3 regions of the Nocardioides sp. BE266 genome follow, and region 3 is predicted to be linked to each of the others. Evidence: riboswitches for the same ligand, from Rfam matches in the RefSeq annotation. Region 3 holds a riboswitch; each other region holds the start of a gene.

Region 1 (5,818 bases), on a different contig from region 3:
GCCTACGGCAACCAGCCGGTCGTCGCGGAGTGGAACCTCGCCCGCTTCGCCGAGGCGCTCCTCCCCCTCCTCGCCGACGAGCAGGACGACGCGGTGGCCCTCGCCGTGGCCTCGCTCGAGAAGTTCCGCGACCTCTACTCCGACGCGTGGAAGGCGGGCATGCACGCGAAGCTCGGCCTGCCCGAGGGCCTGGCCGACGCCGTCACCTCGGCGCTCGTGGCCGACCTCGTCACGCTCATGCGCGACAACCACGTCGACCACACGTCGTTCTTCCGCGGCCTCGGTGACGCGGCCCGCGGTGACGCCGCACCCGCGCGTGGGCTCGTGCTCGACCTGGCGGCGTACGACGCCTGGGCGGAGCGCTGGCTGGCGCTCTCCCCCGACGCGGCGGCGATGGACCGGGTCAACCCGGCCTACGTCCCTCGCAACCACCTCGTCGAGGAGGCGCTGGCGGCCGGCACCGACGGCGACCTCGCGCCGCTGAACCAGCTCCTCGACGTCCTCTCGCAGCCGTACGACGTCCGCCCGGGGCAGGAGCGCTTCGCCGAGCCCGCGCCGGAGTCCTTCGGCACCGGCTACCAGACCTTCTGCGGCACGTGAGCGACACCGACCTCGACGTCGCCGTCCGCGCGGCGCGTGCGGGAGCGGCCGTGCTGCAGCGGATGTACGGCTCCGAGCTCACCCGACAGGCCAAGTCGGCCACCGACTTCGCGACCGCCGCCGACGTCGAGGCCGAGCAGGCGATCCTCGACGTGATCCGTGCCGCCCGCCCCGACGACGCCTTCGTCGGCGAGGAGCTGGGCGAGGTGAGCGGTGCGCGGGACCGCACCTGGCTGGTCGATCCGCTGTGCGGCACCCTCAACTTCGCCGCCTTCACTCCCCTGTTCTCGGTCAACGTCGCCCTGGTCGTCGGCGGCTCGACGAGTGTCGCGGCGGTCGCCCACCCGCCGAGCGGCGAGGTCTACTGGGCCGACGACGGTGCCTTCGGCGTCCTGGGCCGTGAGCACGCTGCGCCCGCCAACCGACTGGTGAACATCAACGCCGACGGTCCGCTCGACCGCCCGTTCGTCGGTGCCCAGCTCGCCGCCGACCCCGATTTCCGGGCGACGTTCGCGCCGCGGGTGGAGTCCACCACGCTCGCACTCGCCTGGGTGGCGGCCGGGCGGCGACTGGCGTACGTCACCGACGGTCGCCTCGAGGGCAGCCTGCACTTCACGCCGGGCATCGCCCTGTGCGAGGCAGCGCCCGGCGTCGTGGTCAGCGACTTCGACGGAGCACCCGTCCACACCGGCCCCGGTCTCGTCGCCGCCGCGGATGCCGAGACCCACGCGACCCTCCTGCAGCTCGTCGCCCGGCACCGCCCGTAGACTCCCCGCGAGACGCAGACCGGGAAGTCGGTGCAAGCCCGACACGGTCCTCGCCACTGTGACTGGGGAGCTGCGCCCGACGACGCCACTGGACCGTCAGGTCCGGGAAGGCCGGGAACAGCGCTCGACCCAGGAGTCAGGAGACCGCCTGCGTCCCATGCACACCTGACGATTCCACGAGAGATGGAGCGCTGCACGAATGGACGCACCCCTGCCCACGGGCGACCGCCCGACCGTCACGGTCTGCCGCGGCTGCTGCTGCGGCACCACGAAGAAGCGACCCGGCGTCGACCACGCCGCCCGGCTCGACGCCCTGCGCACGATGCTCGGCGACCGCGCGACGCTGCGGGTCACCGACTGCCTCGGACCCTGCGAACGCTCCGACGTCGTCGTGGTCAGCCCGTCGCGGGAGGCCCGACGCTCGGGCGCCCGCCCCGTCTGGCTCGGCCGGCTCAACGGACGGCACGAAACCTCGGCGATCGCCGACTGGGTCGGTGCCGGAGGGCCGGGCGTCGCAGACCTCCCCGAGAGCCTGCGCCGGTCCCCGTTCCGTCCCACGCCGGATGCGGTGGTCCTGTGAGCCGCGCAGGCGCCTCCCCCGTCCCGGCCGGACGTCGCGGTGCCGGCCACATCCTGCTCGTCGGCTACGGGACGCACCCCGACTACGACCCGGCCTGGACCCGCCGGCTGCACGACGGGGCGTGACCGGTCAGGCCTCGAAGACGCACTCCCCGTCGATCCAGGTCGAGCGGACCCGCGCCGCGCCGATCTCGTCGGGCGTCACTAACGGGTCGGCGTCGAGCACGACGAGGTCGGCCACCGCGCCGACGGCGATCGTGCCGGCGTCGTCGCGGTGGTTCACCCAGGCCGAGCCGCTGGTGTAGGCCGCGAACGCCACCTCGATCGGGAGGCCCTGCTCGGGCAGGAACGGCTCGGTGCCCGCAACCCCCGTGTCGCCGTACGACGTCCGGTGCACGGCGGTGTGGATCGCAGCCAACGGGTCGGGAGTGCTCACCGGCCAGTCGCTGCCGGCGACCAGGCGTGTGCCGGCGGCGTGGAGGTCGCCGAACGGGTACTGCCGCCCCGCCCGCTCCGGCCCGAGGAACGGGATCGTCAGCTCGGTCATCTGGTCGTCGTTGCAGGCCCACAGCGCCTGGATGTTCGCGGCGACGCCGAGCCGCGCGAAGCGGGCGACGTCGTCGGGGTGCACCAGCTGCAGGTGCGCGACGTGGTGCCGCCGCGCGGGGTCGGTGCCCTCGAGCGCGTCGAGCGCCTCGCGCACGCCACGGTCGCCCAGCCCGTGGAAGTGCACCTGGAAGCTCTCCCCGTCCAGCCGGGAGACGTACGACGGCAGCCGGGCCGGGTCGACGAAGGAGATGCCCGAGTTGCCGGTCGCGTGCCCGCACCGGTCGAGGTAGGGCTCGACGAGCGCAGCCGTCCCGTTCTCGGCCACGCCGTCCTGCATGATCTTCACGGCCGTCGCGGCGAACCGGCCGCGGGAGAAGTCCCCGCGCTTGGCGACCAGGTCGGCCACCTGCTCGATCCCACGGTCACGCTCCCACCAGAGCGCACCGACCACGGTCGCGGTCAGGTCGCCGCTCGCAGCCGCCCGGGCATAGGTCGGCCCGGCGTCGCGCATGCCGGAGTAGGCACCGACGATCGCGTCCTGCCAGCTGGTGATCCCGAGGGAGTGGAGGTACCGCTGGCCCTCGAGGAAACCGGCGTACATCTGCGCGTCGTCGGCCTCCGGGAGCACGCCGGAGAGCAGGTCCATCGCACCCTCGTGGAGCATCCCGGACGGCGTCCCGTCGGCGTCGCGCTCGATGCGCCCGTGGGCGGGATCCGGAGTCGCCGCGGTGATGCCCGCGAGCGCCAGGGCGCGGCTGTTGGCCCACATGCCGTGGTGGTCGCGGTTGACCAGCGCGACCGGCCGGTCCGCCACCACCGCGTCGAGCTCGGCCGCGGTCGGCAGGCCGCCGGGGAAGGCCGCCATCGCCCAGCCGCCACCCTGGATCCAGTCCAGCTGCGGGTGCGCGGCGGCGTACTCCCTGATGTGCGCGAGGTAGGCCGCGGCGTCGACCGGGAGTCCGCTGAGGTCGCAGGCCAGCCGCTCGAGCCCGCCCTGGATGGGGTGCACGTGCGCGTCGGTGAAGCCGGGCAGCAGCAGCGCTCCCCCGACGTCCACGACCCCCGCCCCCGCCGGCGCGACGTCCTCGCCAACGGCCACCACCCGGCCGCCTGAGACGACGACGTCGCCGACCGCGCCGAGGTAGGAGTGCCCGTCGAAGACCGTCGCGTTGCGGAAGACCGTGCTCACGGCCGCCATCCTCCACCCCCCGACGCGTGCGGGGCAGCAGCCCGATACGTTCGTGAGCCATGTCGACCATCTCGGGTACGAACGAGGAACGCGGCCTCGCCCGCCTCGCCCAGCGCAGCGCAGCGTGGACCGAGAAGTGGTTCCCCGACGCCTACGTCTTCGCCCTCGCGGGCGTCGTGCTGGTGTCGGTGGCCGCGATGGTCAACGGCTCCAGCCCGGTGCTGGTGGCCGAGACCTTCGGCGGCGGCTTCTGGGACCTGGCCCAGTTCACGCTCCAGATGGCGATGGTCGTGCTCACGGGGTACGTCGTCGCGACCTCGCCGCCGGTCGCGAAGGTGATCGAGCGGATCGCGCTCTACCCGTCCAGCCCGCGCGGCGCGGTGGCCTTCGTCGCCCTGCTGTCGTGCCTCGTGTCGATGCTCAACTGGGGCCTCAGCCTCGTCTTCAGCGGCCTGCTCGCGCGCGCCATCGCACGCCGCCCCGACCTGCGCACCGACTACCGAGCGCTCGGTGCCGCGGCGTACCTCGGCCTCGGTGCCGTCTGGGCGCTCGGCCTCTCGTCGTCGGCCGCCCAGCTCCAGGCGACGCCCGCGTCGCTGCCGCCGGAGCTGCTCGAGATCACCGGCGTGCTCGACTTCGGCACGACGATCCTCACCTGGCAGTCGCTCGTCATGGCCGCGATCCTGATCGCGCTCAGCGTCGTCATCGCGTGGGCGTCGGCGCCGCAGGGCAAGGCGATCAGGACCGCCGAGGACATGGGCGTCGACCTCTCCGACGACGTCGCGCCGATGGCCGAGCGCACCCGTCCCGGCGAGTGGCTGGAGTACTCCCGCGTGCTGCCTGTCCTGGTCGGCCTGCTCACCCTCGGCTGGCTCGTCCAGCAGTTCGCGACCTTGCCGTTCCTCAGCGTGATCAGCAGCCTCAACGGCTACCTCATGGTCTTCCTGATCCTCGGCCTCGTCCTCCACGGCACCCCGCGCGGCTTCCTCAACGCGGTCGCCAAGGCCGTCCCGACCACCGCCGGCGTGCTCGTGCAGTTCCCGTTGTACGCCGCCATGGCCGCGGTCCTCACCCGTGCCGACGGTCGCGGTGGGGTGACCGTGTCGGAACACCTCGCCGACCTGTTCACCAGCATCGGTGGAGGCGGTGCGTTCGCCGTGGTGATCGCGCTCTACACCGCGCTCCTCGGCCTGCTCGTCCCCTCGGGCGGCGGCAAGTGGCTCGTCGAGGCGCCGTACGTCATGCAGTCGGCCACCGACGTCGGGATGAACCTCGGCTGGACCGTGCAGATCTACAACGCCGCCGAGGCACTGCCCAACCTGGTCAACCCGTTCTTCATGCTGCCGCTGCTCGCCGTGCTCGGGGTCCGCGCACGCGACCTCGTCGGATTCACGTTCCTGCAGTTCCTCTTCCACCTGCCGGTGGTGCTGCTGCTCCTCTGGCTCCTCGGCACGACCTTCGAGTTCGTGCCACCGGTCACCCCCTGACCGGGCTTCAGGTGCGGGGCTAGCGTGGAGAGGTGGACGACGCGCAGCTGAAGCGGGCGGCCGACGCGGCGATGCTGCCGATCGTCGCGTCGCTCGGCGCGGTGGGGGTGATCGGCGCCCACTGGCTCCCGGACCGGGAGGGCAACCCGGTCGTGTGGATCCAGGTGCAGAGCGAGGCAGGTCGGGTCGCGGTGCAGTCCTACAGCTGGGTGCTCCCGCAGGTGCAGGCGATGCTGATGCGGCTCAACCTCGCGCCCGAGCTGGTCCTCGCCCTGCGGCTCGAGGTCACCTCGGTCGAGGCGGAGGACCGGCTCTTCGACGAGTGAGTGGCCGGGCTACTTCCCGGCCGCCTCGATGGCCTCGTCGATCGCATCGTTGAAGCGCGCCAGCCCGCCGGCGAGGTCGGCGATCGCCCGGTCCCCCAGCGTGTTCACGATCGTGCGGAGCCCCTCGGCGCGCGCCTCGGACTCGATGCCGTACGCCGTCTCGCCCGCCGCGGTCGCGCGCACCAGCATCGCCGTCGCGCCGGGGTCGTGGTGGCGCTCGACCCACCCGTGGGCCTCGGCAGCGCTGACCTGGCGGTTGATCGTCGACTGCTCGAGCTGGAGCTGCTCGGCCAGCCCACGCATGGTGTGCGGGCCGTGCTC
Region 2 (5,818 bases), on a different contig from region 3:
GCGACCGAACGGGTGGCCCGAGCGTCGTGCCATGACCACCACCGTCGCGGAGCCCATGATCAGGAGCAGCAGCAGCGGGTTGGTGGTCAGCGAGGCTGCCGTGGCCAGCCCGATCGCCCAGGTCCACCAGGCGATCGGGTGCAGGTCACGCGGCAGTCCCCACACGGACGACGCCGATCCGGTCACGGCGCCGAGGATCCCCGTCGCCGGCGCGCCACCACCGCGCTCGCCACCCCGGCGAGGGCGACCAGTCCGACGATGCCCCAGGTGACCGCCGCCGGGATACGGGTCGGCTCGTCGGCCTCCGGCCCGCCTGCCTCGGAGGACGCACTGGGCGTTGAGTCGCTGGGAGACTCAAGGGCAACGGACGGCTCGTCCGAGGGGTCGCTGGACGCTGAGTCGCTGGGAGACTCACTGCCCTTGGTGGGCTTCTTCGAGGGCTTGCTGGACGGTGAGTCGCTGGGAGACTCACTGGCCAGGGGCGACTCGGAGGGGGTGCTGCTGGGCGTCCCGGAGGGCGAGGTCGACGGGCTCGGTGACGAGGTCGGCGAGCTGCCGCCGCCCTTGCCGCCACCCGTGCCGCCGGACCCTCCGGACCCACCCGAGCCCGAGCCCGGGTTCGTCGGCGACGAGGTCGGGGACGAGGTGGGCGACGACGTGGGCGAGGACGTCGGGCTCGGCGAGGCCGGCGCGACCGGTGGGGCGACGGACGGTGCGGCGGGAGAGCCGCCACGGTCCTGCTGCCACGCCCAGCCCACCGAACCTCCGGCGGGGACGGTCTGGCCGCCCACGCCGGAGGACGCGTAGGTCCACGAGCCCGACGAGCCATCGGACCACCAGAGGCCCCAGTAGGCGTTGGCGGGCGAGGCGTTCACGCACGGGTCGTTGGCAGGTACGTCGTTGACGCGGCACACGAAGCCCGGCTGGCGGGTGGCGTAGCTGATCCTGACGCCCACCGAGGCGAAGACCGCCGCCGCGCTCTTGCCGCCACCATCCGGCGCGCACGTCGTCACGGTGCTCCCGCCGAGCTCGCGGTAGTCGACGACGACGCTGACACCTCCCGACGAGGTGCAGGTAGCCGCACCCGCAGACGCGACGTAGGCCGTCGGTGCGAGCCCCAGCGAGAGGGACAGAGTCGCTCCCCCGCCCACCAGACCAGCGGCCAGGAGGGTGAGGGGGCGCAGCATCCGGTGTGCGCGAGCCTGGGTCGAGATCACGCGCGCTTCAGCCAGAACTTCGTGCTGGCCGGCTCGGCGCCCGACGTCCGCTGGACGGCGACGACGCGCAGGCGCATCGTGCCCAAGGCCGAACGGGCGGCCTTGGTGAGCTTCAGCGTGACGTCGGCGGTCGTACCGGGCGTCACGGTGTAGGCCTTCTTGGCCAGCAGCAGCTCGCGCTTCTTGCCGTTGGCGAGCTTGACCTTGCCGGCCGAGCGGACCTTGAGCGTTCCCGCGCAGGCGACGTTCGACTCGCACGCGACCGAGAGGGTGAAGCGGTTCCTCGTGACCTTCTCCACCCTGGCCGCGGCGAGCTTGCCGACGGTCGGCGGGGTGGCCGTGGCCGCGGTGGTGGCAGACGACGCACCGGACAGGGTGGTGAGCGTGAAGGTACGCGCGCCGACACCGGCCGGCAGGTCGAAGGACACCGGCACGGTGCTGCCGGTGCCGGTGACGGGCTTTGCCACGGAGCCAAGGGTGACGCAGGCCGCCTCGCCCTGGCCGAGGCCGGTGACGTTGACCGTGACGGTGCTCCGCTCGACCGCGGAGGCCGGGGCGGAGAGTCCGAGCGTGCCGTTCGCGGCCGGAGCACTGGCCAGGGCCGGGAGCGCCTGGGCAGTGGCCCGGCGGTACTGGTCGCGCGCGGCCGCGGCGATGCCGCTGGTGCGGGCGGCGGCGAGGATGCTCGGCTTGTAGGCCACGCCACCGTTGTCGGCCGCGAGCTTCGTCGCGCACGCGGCAAGGTCGGCGATCTGCACCGCTCGCAGCCAGGTGGCCGCCTTCGCCGCCGCTGCCGACTCACCCGCGCGGGACAGGGCCCAGCCGGCGAGGCCGGTCGTGTTGGCGTTGTAGCCCTCGGACGCACCCGCGCTGAACGAGCCATCGGCGGCCTGCTGGCCCTTCAGCCAGTCCGCGGCGAGCGCGGCCGCGCCGCGCGCGGTCCGGGAGGCGCCGGGGGTGTCCAGGATGTTGATGACGGCGAGTGCGGTCGTGTCGACGCTGCCGGTGTCGGCGCTCGTGCAGCCCTGCTGCGTGTCGGCCTTGTCGCCGTTGAGCTGGGCGCGGAAGAACCCGGCGTCGCACTGCTGGTCGAGCAGGAAGGTCGTCGCATCGGCGGCGCGCGTTGAGGCCGCGGTGGTCAGCGCCCGCGCGGCGAACGACTGGCCGATCACGTTGACGAAGTCGGAGTCGAAGGGGTCGTTGGTGTCGACGCCCGCGTCCTCGAGGCGGCCGACCAGCGGCGCGGAGGAGGAGACCAGGTCCTCCAGGCGCGTCACCTGGTCGGTGCCGTTGAAGTCAGTGGCGTCCTTGCCCGTCGCCTGCGCCACGCTGACCAGCTTGGCGAGGCTGCCGGCGTACACACGGTTGGGCGCGAAGGTGCCACCGGTCGCCCACGAGTCAGAGACCGGCTCGATGGCGTCGACGATGCTCGACGCGGTGGCGTCCTTGCCCACGGCCTTCAGCGCGAAGGCGAAGTCGGCGGAGAGGCCGTAGTCGTTGAAGCCGCCGAACTGGTCGTTGAAGACCAGGCCGTTGGTGAGCTGGCCGCTCAGCCAGGTGGCGCCGGCCTGGACCGCGCGGTCGGCGGTCGGGCTGGTCGGGAGCGGCGCGGCGTATGCCGGCTGCGTGAGAGTGGTGGCGGCCAGCGCGACGGCGGCCAGTCCGGAGAGGAGCTTCATGGTCCCTTCCCTCGCTGCGACAGCGAGGGCGCCGGTCGGGACCGTCTACCCGCTGCATTCCTCGACAGCGATGGTGATCAAGACGCGTCGAGGCGGGTGTTCCGGCTCGCACGGGATCGCTCCCGTGCCCACGGTTGCGGGTCAGCGCCGGTGTCGGACCGGCTTTCCCCAGCTCGGGCGTGTGTGGTGCCGACCCGGGCGGGTGCGGCGTGCGAAGCGTAACCCCGGCGCGCTCCGGGACGCACTTCGGCCCGGCGTCTCGGGACGCCGGGCCGAAGCAGGGTGCATCAGGTGGTGCTGGTGGGTCAGTTGCGGACCCGGAGCGACGTACGTGCCTCGTCGTCCGAGGTCTTCACGAGCCCGACGCGCCGCTGGTTGCCGGCGGGGAGCTGGAGCTTGCGGACGATCTTGTCGCCGGACTTCTTGCCCTTCACGCGCAGGAAGTCACCCTTGACCTGCATGCAGGCGCTCTCGCTCGGAGCCAGGCCGTACACGCGGAACTGGACCCGCTCGCCGGCGCGAGCCTGCTTGCGCACCGAGACGATCTTGAGCTTGTCCTTGCTCGCCGGGGCGAACTGCAGGCCGAGGATCGCCTGGGCCGTCGCACGACGCCACTCGTCACGCGCCTCGGCGGGAATGCCGGTGACGTTGGACGCCTTGACGCGGTCCTTGCGGTAGGCCACCGCACCGGTGTCCCTGGTCAGCGCCGTGCGGCACTTGTACTTGTCGACCGGCTGGTTCTTGCGCACCCAGAGCGCGGCCTTGAGGGCGGCGTCGCGGTTCTTCAGCAGGCCCAGCGCGTAGCCACCGATGGCCGTCGAGTTGGTGTTGATCTGGCTGATCGGCGCCGCGGCACGGATCGCGCCGCTCCCGCGCTGCCGGTCGGCGAGCCAGGTGCCGGCCTTGGCCAGCGCCCCCACCACCGCCGGGCTCTTGTCGCCCGACTCGATGAGGTTGATCACCGCGAGGGCGGTGGCGTCCGGGTCGGCCTCGCTGCCGGCGACGCCCTCCGTGCACGACTGGCTCGGCACGTCGGCCTTGTCGAAGCCTGCGCGGAAGTAGCCCGAGGCGCACTGCTGCTTGAGCAGGAAGTCGCGGGCGGCGCCGGCCTCGGTCGAGCCGGAGAGCGTCAGTGCGCGGACGGCGTAGGACTGACCGACCACGTTGGCGTTGTTGCCCGACTCGGACTTGTCGAAGATCCGGCCGGCGATCGCCGCGGCCTGCGGCTCGGCAGCCGGGTCGGCCGGCACGTTGGCCGTCCGCTCCTCGAGGCGGGCGATTAGGTTGATCCCGCCGTAGCTGATCGGGTTCTTCTTCGCCGTGCGGGCGAACGTCGCAGCCTTGGCCAGCGGACCGGCGTAGGACTCCTTCGTGCCGTCACCGACGTACTCGGCGATGCGCGGCTCGAGGGAGTTGTTGATGGCGGTCACGGTGCCGCCCTGGCTGGTGACGGTCGAGAGCGCCATCCCGGTGTCGATGGTGAGGCCGAAGTCCGGTCCGGACTTGCCGACGATGAGGCCGTTGCTGAGCTCACCGGCGATCCATTCCGCTGCGATCGTCGACGGCGTGCTGTCGGTGCCTCCCGCGGCCTTCGCCGCGCGGAGGGCGGGCGTCGGCTCGGCGGACGCCGGAGGCGCAGCGAGTACGCCGGCTCCGAGCGCCACGGTCGAGAGTGCGACCGCGGCCGATCGGATGGGTCGAATGCGATGGTGCATGACTTCCTTCCCGCTCGCCGAGGACCCCACGACGGCAGGTGCCGCCCAGTCCCCCGTGCTGCGAGCGTTGGTTGGTGATGTGACCAATGTGACTCGCAACGACCCTAACAAGTTGTCTAGACCGGGCGATCGGCGGCCGAATCAGACCAAAGTAGGGGGCCCCCAGGAAGGATCAGGACAGCTTCTCCAGGATCAGCTCGCGCACCCGACCGGCGTCGGCCTGGCCGCGCATCTCCTTCATCACCGCTCCGATGAGCGCACCGGCCGCGGCGACCTTGCCGTCGCGGATCTTGTCGGCGACGTCGGGGTTGGCGGCGATCGCGTTGTCGACGGCAGCACCGAGGGCGCCGTCGTCGGAGACCACGGCCAGTCCGCGCGCGGCGACGACCTCGTCCGGGGTGCCCTCGCCCGCGAGGACGCCCTCGAACACCTGGCGGGCCAGCTTGTCGTTGACGGTCTTGTCGTCGACCAGCGCCTGGATCCGCGCCACGTCTGCGGGAGTGATGGGCAGGTCGACCAGGTCGACGCCGTCCTCGTTGCTGCGGCGGGCGAGCTCACCGAGCCACCACTTGCGGGCGGCCTGCGGGGCGGCACCCTCGGCGATCGTCTCGATCACCAGGCCGAGCGCGCCGGCGCCGAGGGTGTCGCGCATCTCCATGTCACTGAAGCCCCACTCCGCCTGCAGCCGGGCGCGCTGGACCGTCGGGTTCTCCGGCAGCGTGCCGCGCAGCTCGTCGACCCACGCGCGGCTCGGCGCCACGGGGACGAGGTCGGGCTCGGGGAAGTAGCGGTAGTCCTCGGCATCGGACTTCTCGCGACCGCTGGTCGTGATGCCGGTGTCCTCGTGCCAGTGGCGGGTCTCCTGCAGGATCGAGCCGCCGCTGCTCAGGATCGCGGCGTGGCGCTGCATCTCGAAGCGAACGGCCCGCTCGACGGAGCGGAACGAGTTGACGTTCTTGGTCTCCGTACGGGTGCCGAGCACGCCGCTGCCCTTGGGCGAGAGCGAGAGGTTCACGTCGGCGCGCAGGTTGCCCTGGTCCATCCGGGCCTCGGAGACGCCGAGCGCCACGATGAGCTCGCGCAGCTGCGAGACGTAGGCCTTGGCGACCTCGGGCGCCTTCTCCCCTGCGCCGAGGATCGGGCGGGTCACGATCTCGATGAGCGGGATGCCGGCGCGGTTGTAGTCGACCAGCGAGTAGTCGGCGCC
Region 3 (5,818 bases):
TCGCCCCACACGAGGAAGCCGACCGTGCCGGGGCGTGAGGCGATCACGGAGCCGTACGCCGCCGCCCGCGCGTCGTGCCAGTCGAGGACGGCACCGTCGTAGTCGGCCGGGTCGTCGCGGTCCCGTGGCGGATCCGGTACGGCGACCAGCTCGACGCCGAGGTCGTCGCAGATCGCCCGGCGGAGGGCGAGCAGCGGGTCGCCGGGCCCCTTGTCGGCGGCGATGACGTAGTCGCAGCCCGCGATCGCCTCGCGGGCCTCGCCGGTCAGCTGCCCGGGGTGGCAGCCGATCCCGACGACCCGCACGCGGGTGGCCGCACCGGCCTCGATCATCGGTCCTCCAGCTCGCCCTCGACGTCGAGGTAGACCTGCTGGAGCGCGGCCATCACGTCGGCGTCGGGCGACTCCCAGAGCCCGCGGTCGGCGGCCTCGTGCAGCCGCTCGACGATGCCCCGCAGCGCCCACGGGTTCGACGTACGCAGGAACTGCTGGTTGGTCTCGTCGAGGACGTACTCCTTGGCCAGCGACTCGTACATCCAGTCGTGCACGACGCCTGCGGTGGCGTCGAAGCCGAAGAGGTAGTCGACGGTGGCGGCGAGCTCGAAGGCGCCCTTGTAGCCGTGGCGCTGCATCGCACCGATCCACCGCGGGTTGACCACGCGGGCGCGGAAGACGCGGTTGGTCTCCTCCTGCAGCGTGCGGGTGCGCACCGCGTCGGGCGTGGTCGAGTCGCCGACATAGGCCTTCGGGTCACTGCCGGTCAGCGCGCGCACGGTCGCGACCATGCCGCCGTGGTACTGGAAGTAGTCGTCGCTGTCGGCGATGTCGTGCTCGCGGGTGTCGACGTTCTTGGCGGCGACCTTGATCCGCTTGTAGTTGGTGCGCATGTCGTCGGCGGCCGGCGCGCCGTCGAGGTCGCGACCGTAGGCGAAACCGCCCCACGACGTGTAGACCTCGGCGAGGTCGTCGTCGCCCCGCCAGTTGCCCGACTCGACGACCTGCAGGATCCCGGCGCCGTACGACCCCGGCTTGGAGCCGAAGATGCGCGTCGTCGCGCGCCGCTCGTCGCCGTGCTCGGCGAGGTCGGCGCGCGCGTGGGCGCGGACGTAGTTCTGCTCGTCGGGCTCGTCGAGGCCCGCCACCAGGCGTACGGCGTCGTCGAGCATCGCGACCACGTGCGGGAAGGCGTCGCGGAAGAAGCCGGAGATCCGGACCGTGACGTCGATGCGCGGGCGGCCGAGCTCGTCGAGCGGGATGACCTGCAGGTCGTTCACCCGGCGTGACCCCTCGTCCCACGCCGGGCGAACGCCCATCAGCGCGAGCACCTCGGCGATGTCGTCGCCGCTCGTGCGCATCGCGCTCGTCCCCCACACCGAGAGCCCTACGGACTGGGGATACGTTCCGGTCTCGTCGACGTACTTCGCGACGAGCGACTCGGCCATCGCCTGGCCGGTCTGCCACGCCAGGCGCGACGGGACCGCGCGCGGGTCGACGGTGTAGAAGTTGCGGCCGGTCGGCAGCACGTTGACCAGGCCGCGCAGCGGCGAGCCCGACGGACCCGCGGCGATGAAGCCTCCGTCGAGCGCGTGGATCACGGCGTCCAGCTCGTCGGTGGTGCGCGCGAGCCTGGGTACGACCTGGGTGGCCGCGAACTCCAGCACCCGCTGGACCTCCGGGTCGTCGTGCAGCTCCTTCGCCCGCGCGACGTCCCAGTCGGCCTTGTCCATCTGCTCGACCAGGTCGCGCGCGATCGCCTCGACGCGGTCGGTCTCCACGGTCGTCTCCACCTCAGCTGGTCGAGTAGACACCGAGGAACGAGGGGTCGTATCGAGACCCAGGCCCAGCGCGCTCCGCAGCCCCGGCACCGCCTGCGCCTGCCCGCCGAAGACCTGGGCAGCGCGCAGGATCGACAGCACGAGGTTCACCCGCGCCTCGCCGGCGGGTGCCTCACCGAGCACGTGCAGCCCGTCGCGGATCTGGGCGTCCTTGATCTCACAGAGCCAGCCGTCGACGTGCATGATGAAGTCGTCGAAGTCCTCCGCGTCGGGCTGCTCGTCGAGCCCGAGGTCGCGGTGCATCTCGGCGGCGTGCATCAGCTGCCAGATCTCGCCGCGGATCGCCGGCAGCTTGGCCGGGTCCATCGCGGCGATGTTGGCGTGCTCGTCGAGGAGCTGCTCGAGGCGGGCGATGTCGCCGTAGGACTCCGCGCGCGCCATCGGCGGCACGAGGTGGTCGACGATCGTGGCGTGCGCGCGGCGCTTGGCCTGCGCGCCCTCGCCGGGGTCGTTGACGAGGAACGGGTAGACCATCGGCAGGTTGCCGAGCGCCGCATCCGTGCCGCAGCTCGCCGACAGCGCAGCGTTCTTGCCGGGCAGCCACTCGAGCGAGCCGTGCTTGCCGAGGTGCACCACCGCGTCGGCCTTGAAGCCGTGCTCCAGCCAGCGGTAGGCGCCGAGGTAGTGGTGCGTCGGCGCCAGGTCGGGGTCGTGGTAGATCGCGATCGGGTTCTCGCCGAAGCCGCGCGGCGGCTGGATGAGCAGCACCACGTTGCCTGCGCGCACGGTCGCGAGCACGAGCTCGTTCTGGTCGTTGACGAACAGCTCGCCGGGCGCCTCGCCCCAGGCCTCGACCATGTCGGCCTTCAGGTCCTCGGGCAGGTCGCGGGTCCAGTCGGCGTACTGCTCCTTCGTGATCCGGACGTGCGCGTCGGCCAGCTGCGCGTGCGTCAGCCACTCCTCGTCCTGCCCGCCCGCGGCGATGAGCGCATGGATCAGCGCGTCGCCCGCCGCACTCTCGTTGGTCGAGTAGCCGTCGCGAGGAACGAGCGACGGTGTATCGAGACCGTCCAGGATGTCGGTGACGACGTTGCCGTCGCCGAGGTCGTACCCCTCCGCGCGCAGCCGCTGCAGCATCCGGATCGCGGAGACGGGGGTGTCGAGGCCGACGGCGTTGCCGATGCGCGCGTGCTTGGTGGGGTACGCCGACAGCACGAGGGCGAGCCGCTTCTCGGCGTTCGGTATCCGGCGCAGGCGCGCGTGGCGGACCGCGATGCCGGCGACGCGTGCGCACCGCTCGGGGTCGGCGACGTAGTGGGGCAGGCCGTCGGCGTCGACCTCCTTGAAGGAGAACGGCGCGGTGATGATGCGGCCGTCGAACTCCGGGATCGCGATCTGGGTCGCCGAGTCGAGCGGGCTGACGCCGTCGTCCGACTCCTCCCACTCCGCACGGCTGCTCGTCAGGCACAGGCCCTGGATGATCGGGATGTCGAGCGCGGACATCCGCGCGACGTCCCACGACTCGTCGTCCCCACCGGCGCTCGCGCCCGCCGGCGTGCTGCCGCCGGCCGCGAGGACCGTGACGATGAGCGCGTCGAGCGTGCCGAAGGCGTCGTACAGCTCGTCGGGCGCGGCCCGCAGGGAGCCCGCGAAGATCGGCACCCCGACGGCGTCGCCCGTCGCATCGATGGCGTCGGCCAGCGCGTGCGCGAAGGCGGTGTTCCCGCTCGCCTCGTGGGCGCGGTAGTAGAGCACCCCGATCCGAGCCTTCTCCATAGCCGGTCGAGTAGCCGCCGAGGAACGAGGCGGCGTATCGAGACCCGCTCCCTCCGCGAACCCCCACTGCGGCAGCACCTTCGGCGGCTCGAAGCCCTCCCCGGTCAGCAGCACCGTGTCGGAGAGGAAGGCGTGGAGCTGGCGGAGGTTCTCCGGACCGCCCTCGGCGAGGTAGCGGTGGGCCTCGGCCGCGACGCCCATCGGCACCGACGACAGCTCCATCAGCTCGGCGCTCGGCGACTGCTCGCCGCCGAGCACGACGACGGGCTTGCCGGTCGCGGCGACGCGCGCGAACCCGGAGCACAGGTCCTGCGGCGAGCCGAGCAGTCGGCCGACCACGAGGTCGCAGCCCTCGATGACCTCGGCCATCGACTGGTGGCCGGGCCGCGCCGGGTTGGCGAGGACGTAGTCGGCGCCGGACGCCCGCGCGCTCAGCAGGTCGGTGTCGGACGTGGACAGGAGTGCGATGCGCACGGTTTCCTCCCGCGGGGTTCTCGCCCCTCGTTTGTCGGATCCCGCGTGGTCCAGTGTCTGGCTCGAGCCCATTGCTGGGCCCTCACAGTGGCGGAACCGCCCCGGACTCACACCGGGTTCCTGGGTTCCACGCAGGTGGCTCGCGCAGCCTACCCACATCGGTGGTCGAGTAGCCGCGAGGGACGAGCGGCGTATCGAGACCCCTCTCCCCCGCCGGTTGAGCAGCGAGCGCCAGCGAGCGTGTCGAAACCCAGGCCGTGCCATCCTTCGACCCATGGAGCGGACCCGAGGCGACCTGTGCCCGGGCGTCTTCCGTCCGTGGCCGGCCGACGACGGAGCCCTGGTCCGCCTCCGCATCCCCGGTGGCCACGTCTCGCGCACCACGCTTCTCTCGTTGGTCGATGTCGCGGAGCAGCACGGCGACGGCCGGGTCCACCTCACCAAGCGGGCCAACCTCCAGGTCCGCGCCCTGCCTCTCGTCGACGGAGCCGTGCCAGCCGAGGTCGTCGAGGCGATCCGCGCGACCGGTCTGCTCCCCCACCCCGACCACGAGCTGGTCCGCAACATCCTCGTCTCGCCGCTGACCGGCCTCCACGGCGGCCGCGCCGACCTCCGCCCGGTGACCGCCGAGCTCGACGAGCGCATCTGCGCGACCCCGTCGCTCGCGAAGCTCCCGGGCCGCTTCCTCCTCGTCCTCGACGACGGGCGCGGCGACCTCGTCGATCGCTCGTGCGACCTCGGCCTCGTCGCCCTCGACGCGGAGACGGTCCAGCTGCGGATCGGCAGCACCCACTGGGGTCCGGTCGTCCCGCTGCACGAGGCAGCCGCCCGACTCACCGGTCTCGCCCGCGCCTTCCAGCAGGTCCGCGACACCGCCTGGCACGTCGACGAGCTCCCCGTCCCGCCCGCGTCGCACGACGCCAACCCGCACCTACCCGCCGCGAGCACCCCGCCGTCGTACGGCGACGTGGCGGAGGGCATCACCCACCTCGAGGTCCCCGACGGAGTCCTCGACCGCGGCTTCCTCGACGGCCTCGCCGAGCACCTCGTCGTCACCCCGTGGAAGTCACTCCTGCAGGTGGTCGAGTAGTCGCCGAGGCGCGAGCGACCACCGCTGGTTGAGGTGCGAGCGAAGCGAGCCTCGAAACCCCTCAGCCCTGGTCGTCCCGGCGCTGGCTCCCGAGCCACACGCCCGCCGCCACGGCACCCGTCAGCGCCGACATCACGCCACCCAGAGCCATGACACATCCGAGGACGAACACGACAGGTAGGCCCACCTGGTAGTCATCGACCTCGGGAGGAGGCGTCCCGTCGCTCATGAAATCCACCGTGTAGGTGCCCGACTCGAGCCACTCCCGAAGCAGCACCGCGAGCCCCACGGCGAAGAGCGCGGCGCCGCCTGCAAGCAGCATCGCAATCGTCCGCTTGAGCGGTCCGTCCATCCGTCCCCCTGTGATCGAGCGCCGACGCTAGCGGCCCGCCCGCTGCGCCGTCCCAGGAACCGCCGACCCTCAGGCGAGCGCGTAGGGCGGGACCAGCGCACCGGCAACGACGCAGACCCACCCGAGGAACAGCCACGGATAGTGCCGTCCGGTCGACGGCGACGGGCTGCGGATCTCGCGCAGCCGGCCGCGGTAGCCGATCGTCGCGAGGGCACTGCCAGCGAGCGCGAGCGGCGGCCCGATCCAGAACGCACCGAGCCCGCTGGACGCGGCGAGGTAGGCATAGAGCCCGGCCACGCCGAGGCCGGCTGCGATGAGGGGCACCGCACTGCGGAGGAGCTGGGCTCGCTCC

What was found. A riboswitch is a leader RNA that binds a small molecule or an ion and turns the genes downstream of it on or off. The one in region 3 is predicted to bind cobalamin.
Region 1: linked by a shared signal. The riboswitch ahead of J2X46_RS21990 ((2Fe-2S) ferredoxin domain-containing protein) and the one ahead of cobN (cobaltochelatase subunit CobN) in region 3 are both predicted to bind cobalamin.
Region 2: linked by a shared signal. The riboswitch ahead of J2X46_RS21765 (hypothetical protein) and the one ahead of cobN (cobaltochelatase subunit CobN) in region 3 are both predicted to bind cobalamin.

The regions. Positions count from the first base shown of each region.
Region 1 is NZ_JAURTI010000010.1:34,378-40,195, forward strand. Features, by position in the region: gene J2X46_RS21980 (protein adenylyltransferase SelO family protein) at 1-600, shown strand, start outside; gene J2X46_RS21985 (inositol monophosphatase family protein) at 597-1,367, shown strand; cobalamin riboswitch at 1,386-1,514, shown strand; gene J2X46_RS21990 ((2Fe-2S) ferredoxin domain-containing protein) at 1,567-1,947, shown strand; gene J2X46_RS21995 (hypothetical protein) at 1,944-2,072, shown strand; gene J2X46_RS22000 (amidohydrolase) at 2,077-3,684, opposite strand; gene J2X46_RS22005 (TIGR00366 family protein) at 3,744-5,171, shown strand; gene J2X46_RS22010 (hypothetical protein) at 5,204-5,497, shown strand; gene J2X46_RS22015 (MarR family transcriptional regulator) at 5,507-5,818, opposite strand, start outside.
Region 2 is NZ_JAURTI010000009.1:133,549-139,366, reverse strand. Features, by position in the region: gene J2X46_RS21775 (energy-coupling factor transporter transmembrane component T) at 1-186, opposite strand, end outside; gene J2X46_RS21770 (hypothetical protein) at 183-1,187, opposite strand; gene J2X46_RS21765 (hypothetical protein) at 1,214-2,896, opposite strand; cobalamin riboswitch at 2,970-3,109, opposite strand; gene J2X46_RS21760 (terpene cyclase/mutase family protein) at 3,202-4,560, opposite strand; gene gatB (Asp-tRNA(Asn)/Glu-tRNA(Gln) amidotransferase subunit GatB) at 4,784-5,818, opposite strand, start outside.
Region 3 is NZ_JAURTI010000002.1:37,522-43,339, reverse strand. Features, by position in the region: gene cobF (precorrin-6A synthase (deacetylating)) at 1-332, opposite strand, end outside; gene cobN (cobaltochelatase subunit CobN) at 329-4,024, opposite strand; cobalamin riboswitch at 4,055-4,196, opposite strand; gene J2X46_RS04490 (nitrite reductase) at 4,299-5,114, shown strand; gene J2X46_RS04485 (hypothetical protein) at 5,176-5,466, opposite strand; gene J2X46_RS04480 (hypothetical protein) at 5,536-5,818, opposite strand, start outside.